Regions from separate parts of the Bacillus sp. ISL-47 genome, predicted to be linked through region 4. Evidence: predicted binding sites of a transcription regulator. Region 4 holds the regulator's gene; each other region holds the start of a gene.
What was found. The regulator Rex, encoded in region 4, represses fermentation and respiration genes when NADH is low (regulators of the CRP and FNR family bind a similar motif). The targets are predictions, from matches to a motif close to TTGTGAAATATTTCACAA.
Positions count from the first base shown of each region.

Region 1: a site for Rex is predicted at 1,427-1,444, ahead of J7I93_RS06320 (hemerythrin domain-containing protein). Genes of this name have one in related genera too.
Region 2: a site for Rex is predicted at 1,816-1,833, ahead of J7I93_RS12550 (TIGR04053 family radical SAM/SPASM domain-containing protein). Genes of this name have one in related genera too.
Region 3: a site for Rex is predicted at 5,579-5,596, ahead of J7I93_RS10580 (AtpZ/AtpI family protein). Genes of this name have one in related genera too.

Region 1 covers NZ_JAGGQS010000019.1:25-7,914, forward strand. The annotation lists gene J7I93_RS06315 (hypothetical protein) at 957-1,277, opposite strand; gene J7I93_RS06320 (hemerythrin domain-containing protein) at 1,545-2,066, shown strand; gene J7I93_RS06325 (MFS transporter) at 2,098-3,333, opposite strand; gene J7I93_RS06330 (phosphotransferase enzyme family protein) at 3,850-4,836, shown strand; gene J7I93_RS06335 (ATP-binding protein) at 4,898-6,403, opposite strand; gene J7I93_RS06340 (bifunctional metallophosphatase/5'-nucleotidase) at 6,535-7,890, shown strand, end outside.
Region 2 covers NZ_JAGGQS010000035.1:111,078-118,967, reverse strand. The annotation lists gene J7I93_RS12555 (Crp/Fnr family transcriptional regulator) at 1-534, shown strand, start outside; gene J7I93_RS12550 (TIGR04053 family radical SAM/SPASM domain-containing protein) at 573-1,700, opposite strand; gene J7I93_RS12545 (metal-sulfur cluster assembly factor) at 2,276-2,584, opposite strand; gene J7I93_RS12540 (alpha/beta fold hydrolase) at 2,655-3,422, opposite strand; gene J7I93_RS12535 (Cof-type HAD-IIB family hydrolase) at 3,713-4,531, shown strand; gene J7I93_RS12530 (hypothetical protein) at 4,652-4,804, shown strand; gene J7I93_RS12525 (DUF3813 domain-containing protein) at 4,806-5,000, shown strand; gene J7I93_RS12520 (BsuPI-related putative proteinase inhibitor) at 5,030-5,788, opposite strand; gene J7I93_RS12515 (YitT family protein) at 5,807-6,637, opposite strand; gene J7I93_RS12510 (DegV family protein) at 6,765-7,619, shown strand; gene J7I93_RS12505 (DUF3941 domain-containing protein) at 7,738-7,869, shown strand.
Region 3 covers NZ_JAGGQS010000027.1:5,902-13,791, forward strand. The annotation lists gene J7I93_RS10545 (F0F1 ATP synthase subunit gamma) at 1-801, opposite strand, end outside; gene atpA (F0F1 ATP synthase subunit alpha) at 1,047-2,555, opposite strand; gene J7I93_RS10555 (F0F1 ATP synthase subunit delta) at 2,580-3,116, opposite strand; gene J7I93_RS10560 (F0F1 ATP synthase subunit B) at 3,113-3,634, opposite strand; gene atpE (F0F1 ATP synthase subunit C) at 3,785-3,997, opposite strand; gene atpB (F0F1 ATP synthase subunit A) at 4,073-4,786, opposite strand; gene J7I93_RS10575 (ATP synthase subunit I) at 4,808-5,182, opposite strand; gene J7I93_RS10580 (AtpZ/AtpI family protein) at 5,188-5,409, opposite strand; gene J7I93_RS10585 (S8 family serine peptidase) at 5,794-7,890, opposite strand, start outside.
Region 4 covers NZ_JAGGQS010000074.1:2,147-10,036, forward strand. The annotation lists gene J7I93_RS22565 (CPBP family intramembrane glutamic endopeptidase) at 230-964, shown strand; gene J7I93_RS22570 (DUF4305 domain-containing protein) at 1,013-1,219, shown strand; gene tatC (twin-arginine translocase subunit TatC) at 1,241-1,996, opposite strand; gene tatA (twin-arginine translocase TatA/TatE family subunit) at 2,013-2,183, opposite strand; gene J7I93_RS22585 (redox-sensing transcriptional repressor Rex) at 2,261-2,905, opposite strand; gene moaC (cyclic pyranopterin monophosphate synthase MoaC) at 2,932-3,414, opposite strand; gene J7I93_RS22595 (ABC-F family ATP-binding cassette domain-containing protein) at 3,613-5,535, shown strand; gene tsaD (tRNA (adenosine(37)-N6)-threonylcarbamoyltransferase complex transferase subunit TsaD) at 5,763-6,794, opposite strand; gene rimI (ribosomal protein S18-alanine N-acetyltransferase) at 6,791-7,240, opposite strand; gene tsaB (tRNA (adenosine(37)-N6)-threonylcarbamoyltransferase complex dimerization subunit type 1 TsaB) at 7,259-7,890, opposite strand, start outside.

The DNA.
Region 1 (7,890 bases), on a different contig from region 4:
ATTCAGGGCCAAATCTACAATATCGTCTTCATAAGCACTCTATGACGACCATATTCAGGGCCAACTCTGCAATATCGTCTTCATAAGAGCTCTATGACGACCATATTCAGTGCAAAGCAGCTTATTCGAAGTCCTGCGGGAGGAGTGGGACAGGTGAGACCCCATAGGCGCAGCGCGCCGAGGAGGCTCACCGCCCACCCCGCGTTCGCTGAGCAGCCTGGAGCGGAAATCAACCTCTCTACAATACTTGTTTAAAAAGCAACAAACTTTACGAAAACAGCCTATTAAAAAGAATATAAAAAACCGACCCTTCATAAAGGCCGGTTAAAAGGGGGGGTAAATAAAAAGGGATCTTTCTTCGGTACATGATTATTGTAGCCCCAATTTATTAACAAAATGTTAACAAGCTATATCCAAACTATTAAAGCTTTAAAATACACCATATAACGTTATAAAAGTTGGGTGTAAGCAATGAAGAAATTCTTTTAGCATGGGAGCCAATACTTGGACGCCTGATCAACTAATAAAGCTAAGCGGTTGGGGAGTACTGCTACCTATTGTATGAAAGTAGTATTATTTTTGACTTCGCAAAAGGATTATTCATATTACCGCGTTAAAGCTTTTAAGTAATAGTGCTTTAGTATCTTAATTTTTCTATTAGAAACTGTTAAACTAAAAATGGTCGAACTTTTACAGTTGACCCCCTATAATCTTGAGAGCTTAGAGAAAATCTAGGCTCTTTTTTTGCTATGTTAAGGCTGTTTTGGAAAGTTTGTTGCTTTTTGAAGGCAAACGTATTAATATATCTGCCCATAATTCGATCAATCTTTCGCTAATATAATATATTTGTCAGTCAGGAAAATTTTCAATAGAAGAGGTAGTTAATACCTATATGTATGTTATTTCACATTTGAAGGTAAAAAAAGATAAAGCATGAAGGGGAATTAATATAGAGGTTAGCTAATTTTCTCTTTTCTTTTTAAAAAACCTAGCTGTGCGTCTTTAACATTGCTCTCGAGTTCTTTGGCATGATTGAATGCTTGATGGATGCATTCGTACAGCGGTGAAGCATATAGTTCCTGGTTCCAGGAAAAACTGCCTTCGGAATTGGATGGATAGACTGTAACCTTCCAGCAGTAGAATTCTTTTTCTTCTTCCTTCAGCTGACCTTCAAGCGCGATAAGCCAATGGGTATGGCCAGCTGAAAGGGGTGGGTCAGATGATTCGGCTGGAATAAGCGACTTTTGGTAAAAATCAATATAGTTTGGCTGATACATATAAAATCCCTCCTAACGATTTTTTAATCAATTGTTTAGGGGTGTTTAGCTTCCGTAAATCAACGAAAGTATATAGCTAAGTATGAGACCTGTTACAACTAATATCTTATTTTTATTATATGGCATCAAAGTAAAATATTGCACTTAAATTGTTAAAATTTTTAGAAAACTTAGAACCGATATTTTTATTCCCTGTGATGGCTATCACAACATAAACTTTTATTGCCTTTTATACTGTATGTATCAAACTTAGGAGGGGTTATTAGAATGGAAGGCTGTATGAGCGCAATGATGGGAAACGGTCCTGTTATTCTTAGTAAAGGTTTAAAACAGTTAAAAGAGGAGCATCCTCCACTGCTGAATATGCTTGAGGAATTGCTTCAGCTTTCCTTAAAAATTGAAGAAGTTCCTGACAAGGGTCTTTTTAAAGAGTTGATTGTAAAAGTACAAACTTTTACAGAAGAACTTGACCCTCATTCAGCCAGGGAAGAAGGAGTGCTCTTTCGTATGATGGAGCAGTACCTCGGGAAAGGAACTGGGCCTATAGCTGTTATGGAGTATGAGCATGACCAGGCTAAAGGTTATATAAAAGCTTACATGGAAGCTGCGGAAAAATGTGAAAACCTGACTGAACAAGAAATGGCCTATAATGCAGGACTGATTAAGAATGCATACTATACCCTGACACAGCACTTTGCCAAGGAAGAAAGTGTCCTGTTCCCTATGGCCGAAAATCTTCTATCAGAAGAGGAAAAAGAAGAGTTATACAAAAGAATAAAAGAAATATAAAAAGGAGGGACACGTTCCCTCCTTTACTATTTTATGAGTTCCAATCAGAAACGATTTTGTCTGAAGGAAGCAATAAAGTCAATATTCCCAAAACAGGCAGAAAGCCGGTGAATATGATCATATAAGTGAGCCCAAAAGTGTCTGCAATATATCCTAGAACAATGGAGCCGATTGCACCCATTCCAAATGCCAGGCCAACTGTCAGGCCTGCCATGGTGCCAATTTTACCGGGGATCAATTCCTGTGCATAGACTACCGTGACAGAAAAGCTGGACATTAAAACGAACCCGCCGAGTATCAGTAAAATAAATGCAGCTGCAGATGGAACAAAAGGAATCAGGATTGAGAGAGGTACAGTGAGAATCATGGATAAAAAGATCACTGTCTTCTTGCCGAATCGATCTGCAAGTGGACCCCCGAAAAAGGTTCCCAGCGCTCCTGAAACTAAAAATGCGAATAAAAAGAGCTGTGATTGCCCAATGGAAAACGAATATTTTTCAATCGCATAAAAGGCATAGAAATTTGTCATCCCTGAAATATACCAGGAGCGGGCAAATATCAAAAAGAGAATGAGTACCAATGCTCCCCATACAGCTTTAGAGACCTTCTTGTTTGAATTGGCAGCTGATGGGTTTTTCTTGCTCAATGTTGATCGTTCAAGCTTAAGGCGCCCTGTATACCAGAATGCAATATAAATTAGTAATCCTACCGCAATGGCTGCAACGATGGTAAACCAGGCGGCTCCCATTTGACCAAGAGGTACAAGGATGAGCGCAGTTATAACAGGTGCAAGAGCCTGTCCGGTATTTCCGCCAACCTGATAGATGGATTGTGCAAGGCCTCTGCGCGGGCCGGCTGCCATATAAGCTACTCTTGAACCTTCAGGATGAAAGACTGCTGAACCCAACCCGATGAACAAGACGGAAATAACAACCCATTCATACTTAGGTGCAAATGCCAACCCTAAAACGCCAAACAAAGTAAAGGTTAATCCGATTGGCAAAGCGAAGGGTACAGGTTTTTTATCAGTAGCTATTCCTATAACTGGCTGCATAATGGAGGATACCATATTTAAAGAAAAGGCAATCATCCCAAGTTGAGAAAATGTTAGTCCCATTGATTTTTCCAATATGGGAAACATGGCTGGAATAACGGATTGGATTGAGTCATTTAAAAGGTGGCAAAGCCCGATGATAAATAGAATTCGATATGCCGTTTCCTGCTGCGGCTGAGCAGAGGGACGTGCTGAAACAGCGGAAGTACTCATAGGACAGGACTCCTTTATATTTAGGCTGTGTAAAGCTCATTGTTGATTGGAGTGGAAATCAACAGGCAAGTTTAACAGAGCCTATTTTTTAAATAATTGTACAAAATTTCGTGAAACTAAATATAGTGTACCTCATTCTTTAATCTTTAAAAATAGCTATTTTGATTTTATCTTTTGTAATGGCTGTTTTCACAAAGTTTGTTGCTTACAAACTAGTTTTAATTACTGAGTTGATTGGAGAGGAAGGCACTTGATCCTCGAAAATGCATTCGCATTTTCTTGTTTATTCGAAGCAGCTGATTCAGTGTCCTGCAAGAAGAGAGGGAGCGGGAGACCAAGCGGGCGTGAAAAGCCGAGGAGCTCTGTTCCTCCCCGCGGCAGCTTGAGTGACTGGAGCGGAAATCAACGGGCAAGCTTTATAGTCCAAAAACAACCATCTATACGAAAAGAGCCTTTGCAATATATAATTAGGATTATTTAGAATATTTATAGTTTGAAAAGAAAGCAGGGGGTTAGATGGAAAAAGCTGTAGAGGATTTAATGACTGGGGATATTCTTAGCAAGATTCTTCTTACCTATTCATTAGATAAAAAGGATTACAAAAAACTTGGTGATTTCGAAAACTATGTATACGAGGTTTATAGAAATGAAGAACCTTATATTTTGAGGATTACCCACTCTTCTCACCGCAAGCATGAGGAGCTGTTAGCAGAAGCAGACTGGGTAAATTACTTAAATCAGCAGGGCGTAAATGTTCCGAAGTTTTTTCCATCAGATAATAAAAAAATTGTAGAGTCGGTATCTGCAGAGGATGGTTCCTTCTTTTATGCCAGTGTTTTTACTAAAGCACCAGGAAAGCCAATCAGAGTCACATCACCCGAATTTAATGAGAAACTTTTTGAAGCCTGGGGAAGGGCTATAGGAAAAATGCATAAAGCAACAAAAACCTATCATCCGCCATATAGATCAGCCCGCCGTACGCAATGGAATGAAGAGGACCTTCTTGATGTTGAGAAATATGTCCCTGAAACAGATAAATTGGTTATAAATAATACTAAAGAGCTTCTTAAGCAGCTGCTGGTACTTCCGAAAAACAAGGACAACTTTGGCCTTATTCATACAGATGTCCATTCAGGAAACTTTTTTTATGATGGAACTGATATACATATTTTTGATTTTGATGACTGCTGTTATCATTGGTTCACTTCTGATATTGCCATCCCTTTGTATTACACCCTTTTATATCGTTTCAAAGAAGAAAATGTGGAGGAAAGGAAAGCTTTTGGCAAGTTGTTTCTAGATTCTTTTTTAAAGGGTTATCAGGAGAAAAACCCTCTTCCAGAGAATTGGGAAGTCCAGCTGCCTTTATTTTTGAGATTAAGAGATGTGACACTTTATTCAGTTCTTTATAAAAAAATAGCACCAGAGGACAGAGACGAAAATCTCTTGCTGATGCTTAAGGACATAAAGAATAGGATTGATAGAAAAGTATCGATCTATTAAGCCGGATAGAAAGAAGGTGCCAATCACAATTGTGAAGGCACCTTTTTTAAACTTTTTTTCATTACCCATTATTTGAGTACAGGGGCAAGAAGATATCGACATGTGTTCCCTTGTTTTCCTTGCTTGTTATATAGATATCCCCTCCGAAAGACTGGAGAATTCGCCTGCATACAACAAGCCCTAGTCCGGTTCCCGTATCTTTCGAGGTATAAAACGGATTAAATATTTTTTCAATCTCATTCTCCGGAATTCCGGAACCAGTGTCGATAATCTTCAGTTGGCACTTTGTTGGAAGCCTGTTCAGTTTAATGACCAGTTCTCCGCCGTTTTCCATTGATTCAAAAGCGTTTTTTGTAATATTCAGTATAACCTGTTTCATTTGATCTTTCGTACAATTTACCATCAGAGGGTCATCCGGCAAAGAAGTTTGGAAATAAACATTGTGTAAGTTTGCTTCAGAGATGATCAATGGTTCTAAATCTTTTATGATATTCCGAAGGTCAAGTGTTTCCGTTTTTTGGGCTGTCGGTTTTCCAAGGATTAAAAACTCACTGACAATTTCATTGATTCTGCTGATTTCATCGTTAATTACTGAAAAATAATATTGGTCCTGCGTGCTCGTGTACTTCTCACTTAAGAGCTGGATAAGCCCTTTTATCCCGGTTAATGGATTTCTGATTTCATGGGCTGTGCTGGCTGCCAATGTGCCTACCAGCTCAAGCTTTTGCAGCTCATTTTCTTTTTTTTCATTTTGAGCCTGCTTTTTCAGCTTTAAATATTTTATAAAGAGAAACAGGATATGGCTGATTATTAACATAACCAGTATAAATTGGACTGCTTCCTTAATAATTTCCCAGCTATCTCTAGCTGGCAATTTAACCTTCACACTCCATGGAAGCCTCTCTATCGGAATGGAAATGCTGTTATGGTTCGAAAAAGAGGACTCTCCATCCATATTAATATCCATAATGGTTTTCCCATCAGAATTCAGTACGGATAATTTTGCATCAGGTGTTAGCAGCCTCATGATATTTTGAACGTAGTCTACCCTCATATGTGCGACAATAATAGATAAAAGCTCACCATCTTCATTTATTACAGGCTTTCCGATGCCAATGACTGTTTGTCCATTTATTAAAGTTTCCTGGCTATTTGAAATAACAATGTCTTTCGTTCTGGAAACCTCTTTAATATATTCTTTATCAGATAAATAAGAGTCCGTTAAAAATTGGTTTGATCCTGTTAACACTCTTCCATTGGTGTTTAAAAGGTAAAGTCCACCATATCGGGGATCCATTTGATGGGCCTGCTGCAGGAGAGGCTCCAGTTTCTCAGGTTTAGTATTTACTGTGCCTGCAGTCAGCGATAACATCTCAAGTGTAGTAACTGTCTCGGAAATAAACTGGTCCCAGCTCCTCTGATGAATGGAGCCAATCCATCTTGCTTCTTCAAGCCTATCTTCATCATTTTGCTTCACAGCGTCCATAAAGAAAAAAAAGCTGCCAATTAATGTGGGGATAATAACAACAATTACATATATAAATAAATTTCCGTATCGACTCTTCATTTTTTTAACTCCAAAGTTTTAAGGTTGATTTGTCTGCATCTATCCTGCAATATCAATATTATACCATTTTGTGCCGATAGAGGTTTATTTCTGACTTCATAATGATATTTTAATATGTAAGGAGGGGTTTGATGAAAGCTGAAATTATGCTGTCTATTTTAGCTACAAGTGATATACATGGCCATATCTACCCTTATTTGTATGGTACGGGAGAGAATGCAGAGCATGGATTGGGCAAGCTTGCAGCACTTATAAAGAAAGAAAGGGAACAGTGCGAGATCTCAATCCTTATAGATAATGGAGATTTAATCCAGGGCACACCATTAACTTATTATTATTCCCGTTACTTAAGCAGCCAAAAAAACCCCATGATTCAAATATTAAATAAGCTGGAATATGATGCAGCTGTCATTGGTAACCATGAATTTAATTATGGCAAGAGCATACTCGCGAGAGCAGTAAGTGAATCCAATTTCCCCTGGCTGGCAGCCAATATTCTATACAGCTCCACAAAGGAAACCTATTTTGGCCTGCCTTATAAAATAAAAACATTTGAAAGTGGCTTAAAAGCAGCAGTTATTGGGGTAACAACCCAATATATACCAAATTGGGAGAAGAAGCAGCATATTGAAAATATAACATTTGAATCAGCTGTGTCCAGTTTGAAAAGATGGATCCCATATGTTCAAGAAGAAGAAAAGCCGGACCTGATTATTGTATCTTATCATGGAGGGTTTGAAAGGGATCTAAGCACTGGTGTGAAGACGGAAGAGCAAACAGGAGAAAATGAAGCGTACCGGATTTGTACAGAAGTGCCGGGGATTGATGTGCTGATCACTGGGCATCAGCACCGTTTTCTTGAAGGGGAAAAAATTAACGGAGTCGCAGTTGTCCAGCCTGGGTTTAATGGCCAGGCTCTTGCGAAGGTTACTGTTAAGTTCAAAAAGAAACACAATGACTGGCTTATTGAAGAGAAACGATCAACCCTAATTTCAGCAAATGAAGCTGTGCCAGATGAGGAGATCCTTCAACTAGCCGGCTACTATGAATCCAAAACGCAAAAATGGCTGGAAACAGTAATCGGAAAAATTAATGGGGATATGCTTATTAATGATATATTCCAGGCCCGGTTAAAGGAGCATACGCTTATAGAGTTTATTAATAAGGTCCAAATGGAAGCGGCAGGAGCAGATATTTCCTGTACTGCTTTGTTTCATGAGGGTGCACCAGGGCTTAGCCATCAAGTAACGATGAGGGAGATTGTCACCAACTATATTTATCCCAACTCTTTGAGTGTACTCAGAGTTTCTGGTAAGGATATTAAAGATGCTTTGGAGCGTTCAGCTTCCTATTTTGAGTTGGATGAAGACGGTCAAATTATCGTAAATCCCGACTTTTCATTTCCTAAGCCACAGCATTATAATTATGATATGTGGGAAGGGATTCAATATGTGATTGATGTCTCGCGTGCGGCAGGTGACCGGATC
Region 2 (7,890 bases), on a different contig from region 4:
ACCGCAGATGGAAGAGAGCTTACCTTTAGAATATGCGGGGAAAATGAAATAATTGGTGAACTGACTCTTTTTACAAGCTCCCCTAAATATATGTTAAATGCTTTAGTGCTTGAGGCGGGTGAAATCGCTGTTATTAAAAAGGATGTACTGGAAAGAGAAATTTTTAAAAACAGCAGCCTGGCTTTTGAATTTATGAAATGGATGAGTGACCATTTCCGCAAAACACAGACAAAATTCAGGGACCTTGTCCTGAACGGAAAAAAAGGCGCCCTATATTCCACCCTTATTCGGATGACCAACAGCTACGGATCCAAGGTTGACGAAGGAATCCTGATTGACCTTCCCCTCACAAATCAGGAGCTGGGCAATTTTTGCGGTACTTCACGGGAAAGTACGAATCGGATTTTAAGTGAGTTAAAAAAAGACGATATCATTACCAGTTTAGATGGAAAAATAGTCGTTAAGAATCTGCAATATTTAAAGAATGAAATTGGATGTGAAAATTGTCCCGCCATATACTGCAGCATTGAATAAGAGTGCAGAACTTAAGCTGCACTCTTTTTATTATCTTCTTATGTGATTTTCACTTTTTTCCTAAGTGCTTTTGGAATATACACACAGAACGGTTCACTTTCCAAATAATCTCCAGTCATGGCATAGGCTCGGGACCTGGAGCCTCCACAAACATAACGGAACTCGCATTGTCCGCATTTCCCTTTATATTTATCAGGATTTCTAAGATCTTTAAAAATTGGAGATTCTCTATAAATTTCGGCAAGAGGCTGTTCCCTCACATTGCCGGCTTTAACAGGAAGAAGTCCGCTCGGGTAAACATCGCCTATATGCGAAATGAAAACAAATCCATTGCCGTCGTTTACTCCTTTTGGCGCCCTGCCCAAACCATCAATCGAACCAGTCAAGCCTTGCTGTGTGAGTGCATCGAGATATTGTATATCTTCGTTTTGGGCTTTTGCTTCCTTCATTTTCTGCTGAATTACCACGCGGCGGTAATGCTGTGCAGCAGTTGTTTTTATGTCAAACGGCACTCTTTTGCTCAAATCATAGAGCCAGGTAAACACCTTTTCAGGTTCAACTGGAGAAATCATATCTTTTTCCTGTCCCCGACCTGTCGGAACTAGGAAAAATACGCTCCAAAGAACACATTTCAATTCCTCTACAACCTTGGCCATTTCCTCAAGATAATCAATATTATAACGGGAAATAACCGTATTGATTTGGACTGGAATCTCCAATTCATGCAAATATTTTATCCTTTCAATCGTTAAATCAAAGGAACCTGATGTACCTCGGAAATGATCATGAATTTCCGCATTAGGGCCATCGAGGCTGAACGCCCAGCGAGATAATCCTACTTCTTTGGCTTTTTCAATTGCTTCTTTTGTCACATTTGGAGTTGCACTCGGTGTCATGGAAACCCGGACACCTTTTTTCACCGCATATTCCGCAATTTCGAATACATCCTGTCTCATTAAAGGATCTCCACCGGTGAATACAAGCATAGGGTTATTCATTTCATATATTTGATCGATCAATACTTTTCCTTCTTCAAAGGAGAGCTCTCTCGGATCTCTTCTGTACTGAGCTTCCGCGCGGCAATGCAGGCATTTTAACTGGCAAGCTCTTGTTAATTCCCATATCACAATAAAAGGGTCTTTATTAAAATCTCTACTGAATCCCATAATAGATGCCTCCTTAGCAGCCTCTTTTTCAGGCAGCCTATTCTAAATAAAGCCATTAAACTTGAACAATATTTTGTCTTTGCATCGTTATTATAGGGTAATTACAAGCTTTAATAAGTGAACTTTCTCACAAATATACGTTCTTTTTGGGAAATTTGACAGGGATGTGACAAAGATGCGCCAGAAAATTGTGTGCTGCCGGAAGAAGGTTACCGGCAAAATTCGTATCTGTTGATAAGCACCTAAAGCATGAGATCAGAGTTAATTTTGTTGTTTAGTGACCGTAGCCGTAAGCCGATTAGGGGAGTTATTCCTCATGATTAACGATAAAATTGATATCCTTAGCTGATTACCATCGCTATTCCTGCTGGTTAACACCATACTTGCTGCCATCAACCAATTATGGCCGCTGTTCCTATATTTTAAAGCCCCGGACTGGAACAAAGAGCCGAATAGATCGTTAACCCTGCATGCTCCAAACAATTTAGAATCAGGAAGAAGAATATAAATCTTCCTTTCATCAATTTAAAAAACAGCAAGCCATCTGCCTGCTGTGTTTTTGTGGAGATTTTCTTTTATTGTACGCCAAGTGCAATTTTGGCATAGCGTGACATTCTGTCTTTTGACCAAGGCGGATTCCAGACAATATTCACTTCTGTATCCTTAACTTCAGGGATATCTGCCAAAGCTGACTTAACCTGCTCTACAATCGTTCCAGCCAAAGGGCAGCCCATGGAAGTAAGGGTCATATCGATAACAGCCTTGCCTTCCTCTTCCATCTTTACATCATATACTAGGCCCAAGTTAACAATATCAATGCCAAGCTCAGGGTCTACAACAAGCTCAAGTGCACCCATGATGCTATCTTTTAAATCCTGATCCATTTTACAGCACTCCTTCTTTTGTACTTTAGTTTATCATAACAAATATTTAAACGAATTGAAAAAAAGTTGGTTATAGGTGTGTTTCAAACCATTTTACTGTTTCAAGTAACCCTTCATTGCTTACTTTATGTCCTGCCTTATCATCTGTAATAAATCGAAGTTTTTCAGGCGCATCGTTGTATAGGGGCTGTATGCTTTCATAAAAATGATATGTATAGGAAAATGGCACAACTGAATCCTTTTTGCCATGCCAGAACATCAGGGGCCTTTTTCCCAGTTTTTCAGGTTGCAGGCTTAAATCCCGCTTTCTTAGGGTTTTCAGCAGATCAGTCACTTCCTCCTCATTCATTGGAATTTCAATATTATTTTTTTGGAGTTCATCCATCTGCCATTGGGCAAACTTTTCATAGTAAGGCATACCCATAAGGCTGACTGCGGCTTTAACCCAGGCATATTGCGTCAACGCTCCTAATGTAACAATGCCGCCCATGGAGGTTCCAACAAGGCCTATTCTTTCAGGCTTAATAAGCTTTTCATCTACATATGCTTCCTTAATGATTTTTAATTCAGTTATAGTATGGAGGACAATATCCCATAATCTGAAATTTAGATCATTGCCTGACAACCCGGCTGCCCTTTCTCCGTGAAACAATGTATCCGGCAGCACTACCCGGAAACCTTTTTCTGCAAGCAAGTAGGCGTAATGAAGATTATGTTCTTTTGCACTTGTAAAGCCATGGACAAAAATGATAACTGGCAGTTGAGCCTTTCTTAACTCCTGTCTGGCCAAGTCCAATACAGGAATCTTGTTAATGTACTTATTCTCTATAATAACCAAAGCTCTTCCTCCCAAACAATTCCCCTAATAATAATAACTGCATGTATATAACTGCGTCCTTAATATTTAGGCAAAGTGAATTTTTTTACAAAAATAATATAATATTGGTAACATATATATATATAATGTCTGTAAAAGCTGAAGCTTGACTCGATTGTAAATTCTTTCTATATTTTCAGTTTAACATGTGGACTTTTTTTTTCACAAACCTTTACACTTATTAGAAAAGCAGCATAAAGAGTCAATATACTTTCTTATTCTGTGAAATCAAGATAATAAAAGGAGATCTTATGGCAGAAAAACATTTAATTGCACTAGACCTGGATGGCACTTTATTAAAAGATGATAAAACTATATCATCAAAAACAAAAATGGTTATTCAAAAGGCCCGTGAACAAGGACATGAAGTCATGATTGCTACTGGAAGGCCATTCCGCTCCAGTGAGATTTACTATCGGGAAATGGGGCTTACTTCACCAATTGTAAATTTCAATGGTGCCTATATCCATCATCCTAATGACCGCAATTGGGGAATTTACCATACGCCCCTGCAAATGAGCGTTGCGAAGGAGATTGTTGAGGCCGTTAACAGCTATACCATCCATAATATCGTTGCGGAAGTTATTGATGATGTTTACTTGCACTATCACGATGAAAAGCTATTGGATATTTTTGGATTTGGAGATCCCAATATCACCACTGGTGACTTGCGCAATTATCTCAATGATAATCCGACCAGCATGCTAATCCACACAGACGAAGAACATGTAAAATCCATTCGAAGCCACTTATCCGAAGTTCATGCAGAAGTGATTGATCATAGACGCTGGGCAGCACCTTGGCATGTAATTGAAATCGTAAAATCCGGCCTTAATAAAGCTGTCGGTTTACAAAAAGCATCTGACTATTTCCAAATCCCGCCCGAGCGGATTATTGCTTTCGGCGATGAAGATAATGATCTGGAAATGCTTGAGTATGCAGGCTACGGCATAGCAATGGGAAATGCCATTGACCAGGTCAAGAATATTGCCAACGAAACCACGTTATCAAATGAAGAAGATGGTATCGGTGTTTACTTAAATGATTTATTAAATTTAAAAGCGCTATAACTGCAGAAGAATTAATTAGAAACTCGGCCATTAAATCCCTTTTTGAAATCAAAGCTTTAGAGCATACTAAAGGATGAAGCAGCCAGGCTGTTTCAAACTTCTTTCACGGAGGGGATTCGAATGGGTAAACGTAATAAATCAAAACGCTTCGTTCAACAGGGTGTTGACACTGTTAGTAAGCATGATGAACGTATCCCGTACCACATGACCTATGCGGAGGCAGAAGCCGTAAAATTGGCTAATGTGAAGGAATCATCCCTCGGAGGAATATAATATGGGAAACAGATTATTTCAGGAAGCCAGAAAATACGTAGACTTAGCAAAAAATGCTGATTCTGCAGGCCAAGCAACTGTATCCCGCGCGAAAAATGCATTAAGTTCCGCGTTTGCGAATTCCACTGCAGCTGAACAGGAGCAGCTAAGTGAAATGCAGCAGGAGCTGGAGCAATACGATCCGCAAAATCGTTAATAAAAAGAAGCTGACACCGTAATTGGCTGTCAGCTTCTTTTTTCCAATAATACAGGGAAAGAATGAATAATGCTGCCGTCTCTTTTGCTTCTTTCATACAAATGCAGAACCACTGACCCGCTTTCTGGAAGTTTATCTGCAGGAATGCTCACATCAATTTTAAAGGGCTCCCAATCTTTTGTATTTGTTTTTAGAGGCTGTTCAGTAATTAGTTCATTGTGGCCGTCTTCAACCGTGTAGCAGAGCTTCCCGCTTACAGGGCGAGCTTCTCCCGTAACGATATAATTACCCTTTTCACCACTGACTTTTGTCTGCCGGAATGCAGGATTTTCACCCGGTATATATACAGAGGCTTCAGCCGTTTCTTTGGCAACTAACGTTTCTCCATTTATTTTCCTGGCCTGCAAAATGGCATTTATTTGATATTCCCCTTCAGAGACCCTCTTGCCCTCATGAGCATAATTCCATTGTTCCTTCCAGATCATGCTCTCATCAGGATTTAAAGTAAGAGTCTGCAATGCCTGCAGAAAAGCCTTGCCTCTTGAATAAAGGTATACTTCATTGCCATTTTTATCGTTAATGGTTATATCATATTTTTGTGAAGTTGGAAATTCAAAGTCCAAAGGGTAACTCGCGGTATTTCTCAGAACCACTTCCATTTCCAATGTTTCCGGTGCTGCATATGGAATAACCTCAAATTCATACGGCTTTTGATTGCCAGCCGCTTCAGTGCTTTGTAAATGTACAGAAAGAACAAAAATAGCCATAGACACCAATAGACGCAGCATCTGCATCCCTCCAGTCATTTAATCCCTGCGGAAGAAACCATAAACACTAGCTGTTTGCACGATATTGGTAAAAGCACTTGGATCTACCTCTTTTATAATTCTCTCAAGGTCATATAATTCATAGCGTGTAATAACAATCATCATCATTTCTTTGCTTTCGTTGGTGAAAGCACCCTTTGCAGGGATGGTTGTAATCCCGCGGACAAGCTTATCATGAATCGCCTTTTTCATCTCATCAGATTTTTTCGTAATGATTAGTGCTGTTAACTTTTCATGTCTTGTATGGATAGCATCGATTACCCTTGTTGAGGCATAAAGGGTCACAAGGGTATACAACGCTTTTTCCCAGCCATACAGAAATCCAGCTGTTACTATAATGATGGCGTTAAGCGTGAAAAAATATGTACCGACCGGTTTATCTTTCATGCGGGACAATACCATAGCAATAATGTCCATCCCGCCTGTAGATGCCCCCCACTTTAGTGTCATCCCTACTCCTACAGCTGCTATAACCCCTCCAAAAACGGCATTAAGCAAAATGTCTTTAGAAACATGGATAACAGGGATAACTTCCAAAAAAAACGACATTAAAAATACGCTAAGAAAACTGTAAACAGTAAACGACCTTCCGACTTTTTTCCAAGCTAATATCGTAACAGGTATATTCAAAATGAAGAGCAAAATACCTGTTGAGGCAAAACTGCCTAAAATGCTTGAAAGCAGCTGCGCTACACCTGTAAATCCGCTTGCATACACATTTGCAGGTATCAGGAAGAAATTCATGGCGATTGCATTTAAAACCGCTCCAATTAATACAACAAATACCTTCTTAGTCTCTAACCAAACCATTATAAACCCCCTATATTCACCTTATTAATTCTTTACCCCAAAATGGGCAATTCCAACACAATTCATTGTTTTTTCTTGCTGATTTCTATAAACTTAACTCATACAGTTTGAAAGCAGGTGAAAGAGAATGTCAGTAAAAATTTTGGCTGACAGCGCGTGTGATTTGCCGATAAACTTTTACCAAGAAAATGGCGTCACACTTTTTCCATTAAAAGTTCATTTAAACGATACAGAGTATGAAGATTTAGTAACGATTGAACCAAAAAAAGTATATAACGCTATACGCGAGGGACAGGTTCCTAAGACCTCCCAAGTATCTCCGCTTCTTTTTGAACAAACGTTCACCGAAATGGCAGAACAGAATGAAGATGGGATTTATATCGCTTTTTCCTCCGCGCTTTCGGGTACATACCAAACAGCTGTTATGATCCTTGAACAAGTGAAAGAGAAATATCCCGGTTTCAATTTAACCGTCATAGATTCCAAGGCTGCATCACTAGGTTACGGGCTGATTGTAAAGGCTGCTGTGAAAAAAATGCAATCAGGCGCTTCAAAGGAAGAAATTCAAAAGGATATCGAATTCCGCTGCCAGCATTTGGAGAGTTTATTCACAGTCAATGACCTGGAATATTTGGCAAAAGGCGGCCGTGTTTCGAAAGCTTCCGCATTTTTGGGAGGACTACTGAACATTAAGCCTCTTTTAAATGTCGAAGATGGCAAACTGGTTCCGATTGAAAAACTGCGCGGCAAGAAAAAGCTTTATCGCCGGATCATTGAGCTGATGAAAGAAAGAGGAGCCTCGTTTGAAAATCAGACAGTCGGCATTAGCCATGCCGATGATGAAGAAACTGCTCTTGAAATGAAAACTCTAATTATAGACGAGCTAAACGCAAAAGAAGTCTATATCTCATCAATTGGCGCTGCCATTGGATCCCATACCGGACCAGGTTCAATAGCTATTTTCTTTCAAAGTCAAGTATAGACACACCCTCATTTGAATCGTACATACTCCAATCCATTCTGACAGACAATAAGATTGTACTTCAGTTTCCATCATGCTGAAGAATAAACCTTACAGATTGGAAAGGAGTATTTTTAGTATGCCGCATACTTCTGATAATGATAAAAAAGCAAAAGACAACAACGCGCTTCGCCACGAAAAAAATATGATGCGCGAGAAAAACCGAAAAGCCGGAAAAAACCAGTATTCCAAAAAGACAGACCATCTATAAGAAAAGCGGAGGCACCCTTGC
Region 3 (7,890 bases), on a different contig from region 4:
CTGACGTGCACGGTTGTAGCTCAAGCTTAATGAATTGATAAGCTCTTTTGCATTATCCGTTGCGTTCTGCATAGCCGTCATCCTTGCAGCATGCTCACTTGCCTTACTGTCTAAAAGCGCTCCGTAGATTAAGCTTTCAGCGTATTGAGGCAGCAATACTTTCAGGATTTCTTCAGCGGATGGTTCAAACTCGTATGATGTAAGCTTATTAGAAGATGAGATATCCGTAAGCGGAAGAAGCTTCTTCTCTGTTACATCCTGTTGAATCGCGCTGACATAATGGCTGTAATACATGTATAATTCATCAAATGTTTCATCAGCGAACATGCCAACTGTTTTGCTGGCAATATCTTTGATTTCAGCGAATGCAGGCTGGTCGGCAACTGCAACGATATCCAGAATGACGTTCATATTGCGCTTTCTGAAAAAGTCGCGGCCCACACGTCCAATTGCAATGATTCCATACTCATCTGATGATTTATGGCGCTTTTGAATAGTCTGGTAAACGTTTCGCAAAACGTTACTGTTGTAAGCTCCGGCTAGTCCGCGGTCAGACGTGATCACAAGGTATCCAGTCTTTTTCACAGGACGGCTAGTCAGCATCGGATGTGATACATCCTTGCTTCCCAAAGCGATGGAGGCAGTAACTTCCTGGATTTTTTCCATATAAGGCACGAAAGATTTTGCATTCATTTCTGCCTTATTCATTTTCGCAGCCGATACCATTTGCATTGCTTTTGTTATTTGACTCGTTTTTTTCGTAGAAGTAATACGATTTTTTATATCGCGTAATGATGCCACAGGTTCTCACCACCCTTTTTCAAAGTTTGTCAGACCCCAAATAGAACTTTAATTACCTTTGAGAATTCTCGTTCTCAGAATTTAGATAACTGTCTAGCTACGAACACCCAGCGACTATTGTACTTCCCTCTTCTCCTTACGATAAGCCAACATCGAATCGCTATCGCTCTTCGTGTTTCCTTTATCTCATACGGAGCGGTCCAGTCCATACGCCGCTGAACGGGTGTTCTTCGCTTTTCGTTCTATTATTCGGATACTGCGAATGTTTTCTTAAAGTCGTTAATCGCAGATGCCATATCGTCATCAGAAGGAAGTTCTTTTGTATTCACGATATGGTCTAACAAATCTTTGCGGTTATGGTCTAACCATGAAAGGAATTCAGATTCGAAACGACGAATATCCTGTACAGGAATGTCATCTAAGAAGCCGCGGGTAAGAGCATAAAGAATGGCAACCTGCTTCTCAACTTTTAACGGCTTGTTAAGATCCTGCTTTAGAACCTCTACTGTACGGGCACCACGGTTAAGTTTTGCCTGTGTTGCTTTATCAAGGTCAGAACCGAACTGGGCAAATGATTCTAATTCACGGTAAGAAGCAAGGTCAAGACGCAAAGTACCTGCAACCTTTTTCATCGCTTTGATTTGTGCGGATCCACCTACACGTGATACAGAAAGACCTGCATTGATCGCCGGACGAACACCGGAGAAGAATAGATCTGACTGCAAGAAAATTTGTCCGTCAGTGATTGAGATAACGTTTGTTGGAATATAAGCAGAAACGTCTCCTGCTTGTGTTTCAATAAATGGAAGCGCAGTGATTGAACCTGCACCTTTCGCATCGCTTAACTTCGCAGCACGCTCAAGAAGGCGGCTGTGCAAGTAGAATACGTCCCCTGGATATGCTTCACGGCCTGGAGGACGGCGCAATAGCAATGAAAGCTCACGGTAAGCAGAAGCTTGCTTTGTTAAGTCATCATACACAACAAGAACGTGCTTGCCGTTGTACATGAACTCTTCACCCATTGTTACACCCGCATATGGTGCAAGATATAATAATGGTGCAGGCTGTGATGCAGATGCTGTTACAACGATTGTGTAATCCAAAGCACCTTGCTTACGTAAAGTTTCTACTGCGTTACGAACAGTAGATTCTTTCTGTCCGATTGCCACATAGATACATACCATGTTCTGGTCTTTCTGGTTCAGGATTGTATCGATTGCAACAGATGTTTTACCTGTTTGACGGTCACCGATAATTAACTCACGCTGTCCGCGTCCGATTGGCACAAGAGCGTCGATCGCCTTGATACCTGTTTGAAGCGGCTCGTGTACGGATTTACGATCCATTACACCTGGTGCCGCGCTTTCAATTGGACGAGTTTTTGTTGTGTTAATTGGTCCCATGCCATCTACTGGCTGTCCAAGAGGGTTTACCACGCGGCCGATTAGTTCCTCACCAACCGGTACCTCCATGATGCGGCCCGTGCGGCGAACTTCATCGCCTTCGCGGATTTCTGTAAATGGTCCTAAAATGATAATACCGACGTTATTTTCTTCAAGGTTTTGTGCCATACCCATAACGCCGTTTGAAAATTCAACAAGTTCTCCAGCCATGACATTGTCGAGGCCATGAGCACGTGCGATACCGTCACCAACAGAGATAACCGTACCTACATCACTCACTTGAATTTCCGACTGATAGTTTTCGATTTGCTTTTTTATCAGCGCACTGATTTCTTCAGCATTGATGCTCATGAGTTTCACCCCTATCTACGAATCTTAGCCTAACAATTGACGTTCAAGACGCTCTAGCTTTCCTCGCAAGCTGCCGTCGAAAATCCGGTTTCCGATTCGAAGCTTGATGCCGCCGAGCAAGTTAGTATCAACTATATTGTCAATACGAAGTGATTTCTTCCCAACCTTAGCCGCAAATGATACGGATAATGCTTCCTTTTCCGCTTCAGATAAAGGGCGAACCGAGTAGACTTTCGCATCGGCAATCCCTTTCTTGTCATTTGCAAGGCTTATAAAATGATCTGCCACATCAGAGATATGATCTTCACGGTGGCGTTCAATTAATATCATTAACGTATTTAGTACAAAAGTGTTCACAGATGCAAATGCACCTTTTAAAATCTCTTTCTTCTTCTCAATAGGAAGCTTTGGAGATTTTAACACTGCTTTTAAATCTGAGTTATGGTTTACTACTTCTTTCACTGCACGAAGCTCTTCTTCCATTTGGTCAAGAAGCTGGTGTTCATTCGCAAGCTGGAAAAGAGCCAACGCGTAGCGCTTTGCTACCGTGGAGTTGCTCATCGCTTTTCTCCCGCCTCTTGAATGTATTCATTGATCAGCTTTTCTTGATCAGCTGCGCTTAATTCCTTCTCAATTACTTTAGAAGCAATTAGGACAGACAATGAAGCGACCTGCTCGCGAATAGCTGCAACCGCTTGTTCTTTCTGCTGCTCAATTTCAAGCTTAGCAGATTCCTTAATGCGATCAGACTCAGTGCGGGCAGCCGCAATGATCTCCTCACGCTGCACATCGCCTTGTTTCTTTGCATTTTCGATAAGGCCTTGTGCTTCTGTACGTGCTTCTTTTAATAGATTTCTTTGCTCTTCCAAAAGCTTTTTTGCTTCTGTACGGCTTTGTTCAGCCGCTTCGATTTCGCTTGCAATGTGCTCTTCACGCTGCTGCATAATGCCCATTAATGGACCCCAAGCGAATTTTTTCAGCAATGCCAACAAAATGATGAACATAACCAGCTGGTACAAAACGTCCCCGCCGTTGAAACCGCCGCCTGCAGCACCTAATACTAGACTGTTTGTTAACACCCTCGATTCACTCCCTTCAAGAGTCGTTTCACTTATGAAACGGAGTCATATGCATGAATCCGAATTATGATTCCAGGTAAAAAAACATAAAGGAATGGCGAAGGTTCACAGAATGATCTTCGCCATTTTGTACAATTTTTACAGTATTAATTAACCGCCGATAACCATGAACGCGATAACAACGCCAATGATCGGAACAGCCTCTACTAACGCAACCCCGATGAACATTGTTGTTTGAAGCATACCGCGAGCTTCTGGCTGGCGAGCCATACCTTCTACTGTTTTAGATACGATAAGACCGTTACCGATACCGGCACCTAGTGCTGCTAAACCGATTGCAATTGCTGCTGCTAAAAGACCCATTATTGAGTTCCTCCTTAAATTGTATAAAAAATTATTTGTTTAAAATGTTTTGTTCATAAAATGAACAGGTATATATTAATGGTCATGGCTCACTTTGTGTGCCATATAAACCATTGTTAACATACAGAAAATGAATGCCTGGATAGATCCGACAAAGATTGAGAATCCTTGCCATACAATTGTTGGCAGAATTGCTGCAAGCATACCGCCTACCCCTGCATGTGCAAGCCCTCCGACAAGCAATGTCAGCAGGATTTCACCTGCGTAGATATTACCGTAAAGACGAAGTCCCAGTGTTAGAGTGTTTGCAAACTCTTCAATGATTTTCAATGGGAACAAGAAAGGCATTGGCCTGAAGAATTCCCGGCCGTATTCTCCTACTCCTTTTAGCTTGACGCCATAGTAATGCGAAAGCCCCACAACCATAGCCGCCAAAGTTAAGGTGATAACCGGATCGGCTGTTGGCGATTTCCACCATAAAGTGTGATCATAAGTGATCGCAAACGGAAGTCCGAGCATGTTTGATACAAAGATATACATGATCAGGGTTAATCCAAGAATATGGAATCTTCCGCCTGTTTTCCAGTCCATCGTGCTGTTAATGATATTCTTAACAAAGTCCATGATCCATTCGAAAAAGTTCTGCATTCCCGCTGGTTTCATGGCAAGCTGACGGGTGGAAAGCAAAGCAATAATGAATACAACAGCACTTGCCACTGTAATCATCAGTACATTAGATAAGTTAAAATTCAATCCTAAAAATTCTACTATAGGAGCTTCATGATGCAATAGTGTTCACCTCTCTTCCCGCTATTTACGTAAATGAAAAGATTGAAGAAAATAATCTATCATAATGACAATATAGGATGTCATTAATCCAAATACAACACTGAGCAGATGCAGCTTTTCAGGGTACTCCAGAGCGATCATGACAGCAAGAACTGCCGTAGCCATTCTGGATACTGTCCCAAGGGAGCGCACCTTCTCGCCTCTCTCGACTGCCTCTCCAAATTGCAGCGTCTTTCTTGCCATCAGCCACAAATTGAACAGACTTAGGCTTGTACCAAGGATCAAGCCGAGAAAAACAGATTGATAAGGCGTAAAACCCCAGCCGAGAACGTATACAGACAATAACAGGAATATGTACTTTCGCTGTCTTTGAAAAATTGCTTTGATTTCCGGCATGATGTTTATTCTCCTGTGAAGAAATGTTGGATTAAGCGAAGCATGGCGTAAATCCCAGCGCCCAGTCCAATGAACAAGCCGATTAATAGGAATAACGGCTCGGTTCCTGCCTTGCTGTCAAGCCACCTTCCGGCGAAAATGCCAATGAGCGTGGAACCAACTAATTGAGAAAGAATGGCGGACATTAAGGCCATCGCCTTAAATGGGTTGCGGTCTTTTTGACGCATAAAAACGCATCCTCTCTTAAGAGAATGGTAAGTGGGTTTTGAGGCCATAATTAATCACATTTACATCATGCAGAAGTGGGAAATATGTCTGCACAAATATTTTGAAAACCCTATCATCTTTTACCCTTTGTAAGCATACAATAGGGCATTGTCAATGTCAATGCGTTTGGAGTGAAAAAGTTCACAAACAAAAAGGTAAAAATATGGTATGTTCACATATTTATCACAATTAATTTTTCCCATTCTATTGAAAAAGGAGCGAGTTTCTGCTTCGCCCCTGAAAACGCTCTATTTTTGCGGTTTTTTTAATGTTGACTATGTTAAACTTACCCGTTGATTTAGCGAATCACGGTTGGTCTGTGAGCCAATATTGATATACACAGCCTATTCATTCACTAAATCCCTGCTATGTCCGGAAGGCTCCGGTTCTCCTATCTGTCCATCCGGTCTGATAAAGAGATAAGTCTCAATCCAATCTTCTTTGCCTGCCTTTTTAGCAAACACTTTGGCCAGATACAAACCGGGCCCAGGAAGTTTGTCAGCAGGTATCTCCTGGAGAAGCTGCCCCTTGCCTACATTCCTTTTCCAGTCCAGAAATCCCATGAAGCGAAGGCTTTCCGAATCAAACATCGCTATTCCGAATTCCTCTGCTCCGCCCGGCAAATATACTTCATATCTATATGTCTTCTCTTTGTCCCCTTTTCCAAGTCCAAATCCCATTACCCTTGGATAATTTGGTTCCTCCAGAACATAGAGATAGGGGATTCTCATTTCTTCACTTCCAGCTGACATCACTAAGCTTCCATCATAAATTTTTTTCTTCAATAATGTAGGATCTACCGACATCTTAATTTCAAGCTTCTTTTTCTCGCCTGGCTTCAATTGAAAAGATCTTGGCATTTCCCAGTTAATGCCCTGTTCTTTATACGGGATGGAAAATGAATAAGATTTGTTTTTATTACTTATGTTTTCAACCGTTACATAGCTCTTGTGCTCATGCAGCCTGTCTGCTATTTGGAATTTCCCGAACTGCAGGGAGGCTGGATGGATAACCGTTTCCGTTCGCAATGCTTTCTCCAGCTGAATCCTGCCGGCTCCCTGCTCGTATGTTCGATACAGTTTTCCCTCATTGTTAACAAGCGGCTTTGCCGTATTCATCAGCGCAGCCTTAATTTTCTCAGGCCCCCAGTCAGGATGAGCCTGTTTCAGGATAGCGCACGCCCCCGCGACATGGGGAGCGGCCATGCTGGTCCCTTGTAAAGGGAGATATCCTCCCGGAATGGTACTATTGATTGCTACACCAGGAGCTACTACATCCGGTTTGATTTCCCATGTGGATGTAACAGGTCCCCGTGAGCTAAAATCAGCTAAAATATCCTTTTCTTCTATTATATAAGTACGGCCGAGGAGCTTTCTCTTTTCTGTAATCTTTCTGAGTTCTTCCCCTTCTTCCTTGGATAATGCCGCAACAGGGATTGGAACTCCACTATCCAGATTGCCAAAGAATCTTCCCTTAGTGTTATTAAAAATAATAATCCCTTCCGCACCAGCTTCCAGTGCATTGACCGCCTTATCCGTAAAAGTCAGTTCGCCTCTTTCCACTAAAACAATCTTTCCATTAGCACTTTTTAATTCTTCCTTGCGTCCAATTCCCCCATATACAATCTCATAGGAACGGTCGAACTCCCAATCCTTTGAACCTTGAAGAAGATCAAGCCTGATCCTTCGCCCGCCAGCGTTAAGAATCGGTACCTTCATCGTCGGAGTTGAAGCGCCGACAGAAATTGCTTTTGAAGCGGTACCCGGTGAACCAACTGTCCATATATTCGGACCGGAGTTGCCTGAGGAGGTGACTGCCGTAATCCCCTTATCAACTGCCTTATTAAGCGCAAGGCTGATTGGAAGATCTGGACCGTTTACGTTATTTCCTAAGGAAAGATTTAATACATCCACCTTGTCCTTTATGGCCTGGTCAATAGCCGCAATGACCTGTTCTGTTGTCCCGCTGCCGCCTGGCCCCAGTGCACGGTAAGCGATAATCGTTGCTTCTGGCGCTACTCCTTGAACTTTTCCATTCGCAGCAATGATGCCTGCAACATGGGTGCCGTGCAGTGTACCCTGTCCCCCGGCTGCTTTCGTTTCCATCGGATCCTTATCCTGATCAACCAGGTCATGGCCGCCCCCGTAGCTTCTTCTTAAATCAGGGTGATTATAATCAATGCCCGTATCAATGACGCCAACTTTTACATCCTTGCCTGTCAGGCGCCGGTTATTTTGATCAAAAAACCCTCGGACGGCTGTGCCTCCAATCAGCTTGATATTATCTCCGGAATGAACAAAATAAGTATTAACCGGGGAGACAGCAGAAACATCTTCTTGATTAAGCAGGCTAGCCAAAGCAGACTGCTTCCCTTTAACAGAAAAGCCATTTAGCGCCTGTTTATATACATACCTTATTTGCAGATCCGGATGACGCTCGAT
Region 4 (7,890 bases):
TTTCCATTTGCAAGGGTGAAGCTTAAATTTTTTAAAAAAATTTGCACCGTCCAAAAGACGCTAAAATTCGACACAAACAACCTCATAAGTATGCTTCATTTGATTTCTTTTTAGTCAGTAAGCTAAAAAATCCTTTGCTGCAGCGCTGAAATTTGAAACGGGCTCCTTTTTATGAGTAAAATGGCTTTAGTACATGTTTTAAAACCATCAATTTTAAGGGGTAAACATTTTGAAGAAGGAATATTGGATTATTTTAATAGCCTATATTGCTATGCAGCTTTCAAGTCTATTCGGCGTTCCGCTGGTCCTCTTACTTGCAGATCTCCTCGGACAGAAGCCCGAAAACATGCAAATTCTGGCGGTAGCCTACTGGCTTGTCATCAGTTTCACTATTACATTGATCATTACGCTTCTTTTATTGAGAAAAGAGATGAAAATGGGATTGGCACAAAGAGATGCTTCTTCCGCAGCAAGCGCAGTCGGCTGGGCAATTGGCGGCATATTTTTAGCTTTAATCGCTCAAGCTACAGCTGCAAGCATTGAGAACATGATTGGCGTGGAAATGGGATCTGAAAATACACAGCAAATCATACGGATCATAGAAGCCTCCCCTGTCGTAATCTTGATTAGTTCAGTAGTGGGGCCCATCCTGGAAGAGATCGTATTTAGGAAGATTATTTTCGGTTCTCTCCATAAACGATTTAACTTCTTCCTATCTGCCCTAATCAGTTCTGTGATTTTTGCTCTCGCCCATTTTGAACCTGAACATATTCTTTTGTATTCGGCCATGGGCTTTACCTTTGCTTTCCTATATGTAAAAACAAAACGGATAATTGTACCGATTTTTGCCCACGTTGCCATGAATACTCTTGTGGCAGTCATTCAGCTTAATCAGGAAAACTTGGAAAAGTGGATGAAGGAAATGGAAAATGTACAAAGCTTTATCAGCTGTATTGCAGTCTAACACTCAGCGAAGTAAATCGTTTCGCTTTCACTTTATTGGAGGATTTTGATGAGAAGCACACCTTTGTTTTCAGGCATCGTATACATCCTGCTGGGATGCCTTTTTACCTTTATAGCCATTCAGAATATACAGCGTGAAGAAGCATGGAGTTTCTTTACTTATTTTCTGATCATTATTGCCACATTCGATCTTGGCACCGGCCTGAGAATGGTTGGTTTCCATTTTAAAATGAAAAATAAAAAAAACAAAAAATGAGCCCGCAATAAGGCTCATTTTTTATGATTGCTCACTTTCAATTTCCTGAAGCTTCTCTGCTTCCAATACTTTTTTATAGGAAATGCGAGAGATAAAAATACTGACTTCATATAAAAGCAGCAGCGGAATCGTCACCATCATATGGGATAAAAGATCCGGCGGTGTAATAAAAGCCGCTATGACCACTAATACAAAGTAAGCATATTTCCGTATCTTCACCAAATATGCTGGTGTGACAATTCCCAGCCTTGTTAAAAACATGACCACAACCGGAAGCTGGAACAGCACCCCAAATGGAATGGTCAGCTGGAAAAGGAATTGAAAATATTCATTTATCCCGATTACCTGATTGATGGCAAGCCGGTTGGCAATGGAAGTCATGAACTCAACTACAAATGGAAATAAAATAAAATAAGCGAATGCGATTCCGCCGACAAACAAAATGACAGAAACGGGTATATAGCTAAGTGTAACTTTCCGCTCTTTGTCAGATAATCCTGGGCTAATAAAGGCCCATAGCTGATATAAAATCACGGGTGATGTAATAATAAAAGCGATCAGAAAAGCAAATTGCATATAAACTTTAACCGGGTCTGTTAACCGGAAAGCATTCATCGTCAATTCCTTCGCTTCATCCGCTTTTTGCAAATAAACAATCAGCGGTTCAGCCAGGAAAAAGCTAAATATCACGGCGATAAAGAAAAAGATAACGGAAATGACTATCCTTTTTCTTAATTCGCCTATATGTTCATAAATCGTCATATCATTATGACTCATATCTATTCATCCTAACTTACTTAGCATCTTTTTTATCGTCATCGTCCGCTAAGCCTTTTGCTGCGTTTTTAAATTCACGTAATGTATTCCCTGCTGCTCTTCCCAATTCCGGAAGTTTTTTTGGTCCAAATATCACTAATGCAATCAAGATAATGAGTATGAGGCTACCAGGTCCAAGATTCATCATTGCCGCACACCTCCCCTTACCTATAATAGCGAATCCATTACAATCTTCAACTGTTATCTATTGGAATGCAGGATGGATTACGTTTCTGCAGGATAATTTTTTAAGAAATAAACCAGTGACTGCAATTCAACAGCCAGGTCAATATGGTGAATCCGAATGGATGAAGGCACAGTCAGTCTCGCTGGCGTAAAATTCAGGATGCCTTTAATCTTGGCTTTAACCATCCGATCTGTAATCGCCTGTGCAGGCGGTGCCGGTACTGTTAGGATGGCTACCTGAATATCATTTTCTTCAATGACCTTTACCAGATCATCCATATGGTAGACAGGCACATCCCCTATCTTCGTTCCTACCTTGTTCTCGTCCACATCAAAAGCAACTTCTATCTTGGTATTATTATTCTTAAGAAAATTATAATTTAAAAAGGCCGTCCCTAAATTACCTACTCCAACCAATGCTACTTTAGTCAGTTCATCCTGATCAAGGGTTTTACGAAAAAAGGATAGCAGATAATTTACATTATAGCCGTAACCTTTTTTCCCTAACGCACCAAAATAAGAAAAGTCCCGGCGAATTGTTGCCGAATCCACCTTAACCGCTTCACTTAGTTCCGCTGAAGAAACCCTTTGTTTCCCCGAGGAGTGGAGGTTTTTGAGAAAACGATAATATAAAGGAAGCCGTTTAGCTGTGGCTTGAGGTATTTTCATTGGTTCATTGGCCATTCGTCCATCTCCGTCCCTATGATGTATTAGTCTCTTTTAAAATCTCCGTTTTTCCCGCCTGTTTTTTCCACCAAAAAGGTTGGTCCGATTACCATTCCTTTGTCTACTGCTTTACACATGTCATAAACAGTTAGAGCACAAACAGAAGCTGCTGTTAACGCTTCCATTTCCACACCTGTATTTCCTTTCGTCTTTACAGAAGCAGTGATGAACAGAATATATTCTTCCTGCCCAGTTTTCCATGAAAAAGAAATATCTACGCCAGTTAGCGGCAGCGGATGGCACATTGGAATAATATCCCATGTTTTCTTGCTTGCCATGATGCCGGCAACCTGTGCAACCGAAAGCACGTCCCCTTTTTTCATGGTATTAGATGTAATCTTTTCATATATTTCCTTATTAACAGTTATACTCGATTGGGCAATGGCTGTCCGCGCTGTTTCAGGCTTATCGCTGACATCCACCATTTTTGCTCTGCCTTCTTGATTAAAATGGGTAAAATCCGCCATAAAAAAACACCTCTCTCCAAAATCATACACTATTTTTCCCCATCTTTGTACGGGCTTTGTATGCTTCTTCACATATTTCTTTACTATTTTCGTATAAAATATTTCCATTCAGCACCTGCAGGATAAAAGGCCTGCCTCCTTTATTGCCGAACATATATGAATAAGTTACACTTACTCTATACTATAGAGGTGAAAAAAATGATACTTTTACAAGTAAATCAGCTATCGAAAAACTTTGCTGCTGATCCTATTTTAACGAATATAAAGCTTGAAGTACAAACCAGGGACCGAATTGCCCTTGTAGGACGTAATGGAGCAGGGAAATCTACCCTTTTAAAAATTATAGCCGGCCATATGGCGTATGATTCCGGGGACATTATAAAACCTAAGGAAGTAACGATAGGATACCTGGCTCAAAATACGGGCCTTGAGTCCGACCTTTCCATTTGGGATGAGATGCTGACAGTGTTTGAGCATTTGCAAAAACAGGAAAAACAGCTGCGTCGTCTTGAAGAACAAATGTCAGACCCTGAAGCCATGAATAATTCTGATGCATACGATCGAATCTTAAAGGAATATGACAAACTTCAGGTAGAGTTCAAAGAGAATGGCGGCTATCAGTATGAAGCGGATATCCGTTCCATTCTTCATGGGCTGAACTTTAATTCTTTCGGCTACAATACGAAAATTTCAACCTTAAGCGGCGGCCAAAGAACAAGGCTTGCCCTTGGAAAACTTTTGCTGACAAAGCCCGATATTCTCATATTGGACGAGCCGACAAACCACCTGGACATTGAAACATTATCATGGCTGGAGCAATACTTGCAGAGCTATGACGGTGCCATTCTAATTGTTTCCCATGACCGTTATTTCCTCGATAAGGTTGTTTCCCAGGTATACGAAATTTCAAGGCACCAAATCCGTAAATATCCTGGAAACTATAGTTCCTATTTGGACCAAAAAGCAGAAAACTTTGAACGGGAAATGAAGCAATTTGAAAAACAGCAGGAAGAGATTTCAAAGCTTCAGGATTTTATCCAGCGCAACCTTGCACGGGCTTCAACAACCAAACGAGCCCAAAGCCGGAGAAAACAGCTTGCCAAAATGGAAGTGATGGACAGGCCGCTGGGAGACGAGAAATCCGCATCGTTTGGCTTTGATATTGAAAGGCAATCTGGCAATGAAGTTTTAAATATAAAATCACTGGCTGTCGGATATGAAGATAAAGTTTCTGAAAATATTTCCTTCCGACTTGCCAGAGGAGACAGCATTGCCCTTGTAGGGCCAAATGGAATCGGCAAATCTACTTTACTGAAAACGATTGTGAAAAAGATATCGGCTCTTTCCGGGGATATACAATACGGATCCAATGTAACAATCGGATACTATGACCAGGAACAGGCTGAGCTTACCAGTAATAAGCGAGTCCTAAACGAATTGTGGGATGAATATCCGCTTAAGCCTGAAAAAGAAATTCGCACGATCTTAGGCAATTTTCTTTTTTCCGGTGATGACGTCCTTAAAACTGTCTCAACTCTTAGCGGCGGCGAAAAAGCCCGCCTGGCTCTGGCAAAGCTGATGATGCAGAAAGCTAATTTCTTAATATTGGATGAGCCGACAAACCATCTTGATCTGGATAGCAAAGAAATCTTGGAAAATGCTTTAATTGACTATCCGGGGACTATACTTTTCGTTTCCCATGACCGTTATTTTATCAACAGAATAACCACAAAGGTGATAGAGCTTTCCAGCAGCGGTGCAACTGAATATCTTGGGGATTACGACTATTATGTTGAAAAGAAGCAGGAGCAAGAAGAACTGCAGGCATTTGATCAAAATAACAATGATCATTCTGCACAGCCTTCAAGACAGGAAAAAAATAATTATCAGCTAGATAAGGAAGCAAAAAAGCTTGAAAGACAAAGAAAAAGAAGAATGGATGAAATCGAAGAGCAGATAGAAGCGCTGGAAAAGAAAATCGAAGATTATGATCAGCTTCTCTGCGATCCGGAAGTTTATCAAGACCACGAAAAAGTATTGGAAATAACAAAAGATAAGGATGAATTAAAAGCAAAACTGGAAGAACTATTGGATGAATGGACAGTTTTAGCAGATGAATAATGAAGGAAAATTCATAACTTTTAGACTGGTAGGATAGTCACTACCAGTCTTTTTTATTATCCACAAAGATAACCACAAACAAAAGTCGATTATATACGGTCTCCACAGAGTTTTCCACATTATCCACAGAAACACGGTAATTTATCCCCATTATCCACATAAAATTCAGAAAATGAGCATTTTATCCACAAAAAAAGCCCCCGGGCTACCGGGGACTTTTACCTATATTATTTATTGTTGTGGATAGCGATATCTAACCCTGGATTTGCATTCAAATCTAAGCCGGAATGAATGCCCTTTTCAAATAAAATACTGCCTGCTGCTGCAATCATGGCTGCATTATCTGTGCATAAAGATAGCGGCGGGATAATGAGCTCTATATCCGGATTACAGGCAAACTTGTCCTCCAATTCTGCACGCAGTCCTTTGTTCGCTGCAACACCGCCTGCCAGCAGAAGCTGCTTAACTTTATATTCCTCCACAGCTCTTTGCGTTTTCGTTACAAGTACATCTATTACACTTTCCTGAAAACTTGCCGCAAGATTCTCAGGGACAATTTCTTCCCCACGCTGTTCTGCATTGTGGACAGTGTTAATAACTGCAGATTTTAAGCCGCTGAAGCTAAAGTCATATGACCCTTCTTCCAGCCAGGCCCTTGGCAAATTGATCGTAGGCTTCCCCTCATGTGCAAGCTTGTCTATATGCGGTCCTCCCGGATATGGCAGGCTTAACGTTCTTGCTACCTTATCATAAGCCTCCCCTGCAGCATCATCCCTTGTTTCGCCAATCACCTCAAAATGGCCATGTTCCTTCATATACACAAGCTCTGTATGGCCTCCTGATACAACAAGTGAAAGCAAAGGAAACTTCATTTCAGCAACTAAGCGGTTAGCATAAATATGCCCTGCAATATGATGCACGCCAACAAGCGGGATCCCATGGGCAAAAGCAATGGCCTTTGCTGCATTTACACCGATAAGGAGTGCCCCAACAAGGCCAGGCCCTTCAGTTACAGCAATTGCAGATAGATCCGAATAAGTAATTCCTGCGTGGTTTAATGCTTCTTCCAGTACTATAGTTATTTGTTCGACATGGTGCCGGGAAGCAATTTCCGGGACTACTCCGCCGAACCGTTTATGGCTTTCTATTTGGGATGCAACAACATTAGCCGCAACCTCCCGGCCATTCTTTATGATGGCAACTGCTGTTTCGTCACAACTCGTCTCAATTCCCATGATCCATTGATCTTTTTTATTCATAAATTCACCCACATTACTAAAGCATCCTCTTGATTATCAGTATAATAGTTCTTTCTAATTGCTCCATCCTGGAAGCCGAGTTTGCGGTATAAGGACTGTGCGGTGAAATTGGACACTCTGACTTCAAGGGTCATCGTTTTTGCACCCATTTCAACGGCAACCTCAATTATCTTGCGCATTAGTGCTTCACCAAGTTTCCTCCCCCTATATTCGGGCAGCAGTGCAACATTGGTGATATGAGCTTCGTCCACAACTATCCATACTCCGCAATAGCCTATCACTTTATCATCTTCTTCTATAACTACGTATACGGCAAACTGATTCTGTGTTAATTCGTTATAAAAAGCTTCCCTGCTCCAGGGAGTAGCAAACGATTTATGTTCAATTTCCAAAACATCATCAATATCCTGCTCATTCATAAAACGGAAAGTTAAGGACTTATTCATGCTTTCGCTTCCTCACCACTATAGCTTTTTTTCTTTGTTCGCTTCTATCCAATTGGCCTCAGCTTCCGCAAGACGAATATAATTCGGAACAAAAGAATGAACTTCCTCACCCTCTCGGTCTCTGCCTAATAAAGCAAGTTCCGCAGGCCGTGGGTTGTGTTCGGTTGGTGCTGCATATATAGCTTGATCTTTGAGTGTTTCCTCTAAAACATTACGATGCAGCGGCAAATCGTTTCCTATGAAAAGTACCTTCTCATGTTGCTTAGAAAGCTGTTCAGCCCAATCTTTAGAAAGAAGCAGCTGGTCCTTTACAAGAGAAACTAACTGACCTTCCGTATATTGATACAGACCAGTATAAATCTGTCCTCTCCTGGCATCGAATAAAGGGGATACTACCCCATCAAAATACCTTCCTGCAGAAGCAGCAAAAATTTCCAAGCTTGATACTCCTACCAGCGGTATATTTAATGTCCATGCAAGTGTTTTTGCTATAGTCACACCAATTCGAACACCAGTATAAGAACCAGGCCCTTTCGCAACCACGATCTTATCTAAATCAGCTGGTTTGACATCACATTCTTTCATTAACATATCAATAGCCGGCATAACCCGGACAGAGTGATTCTTCTTCACATTTGTAATATGCTCGC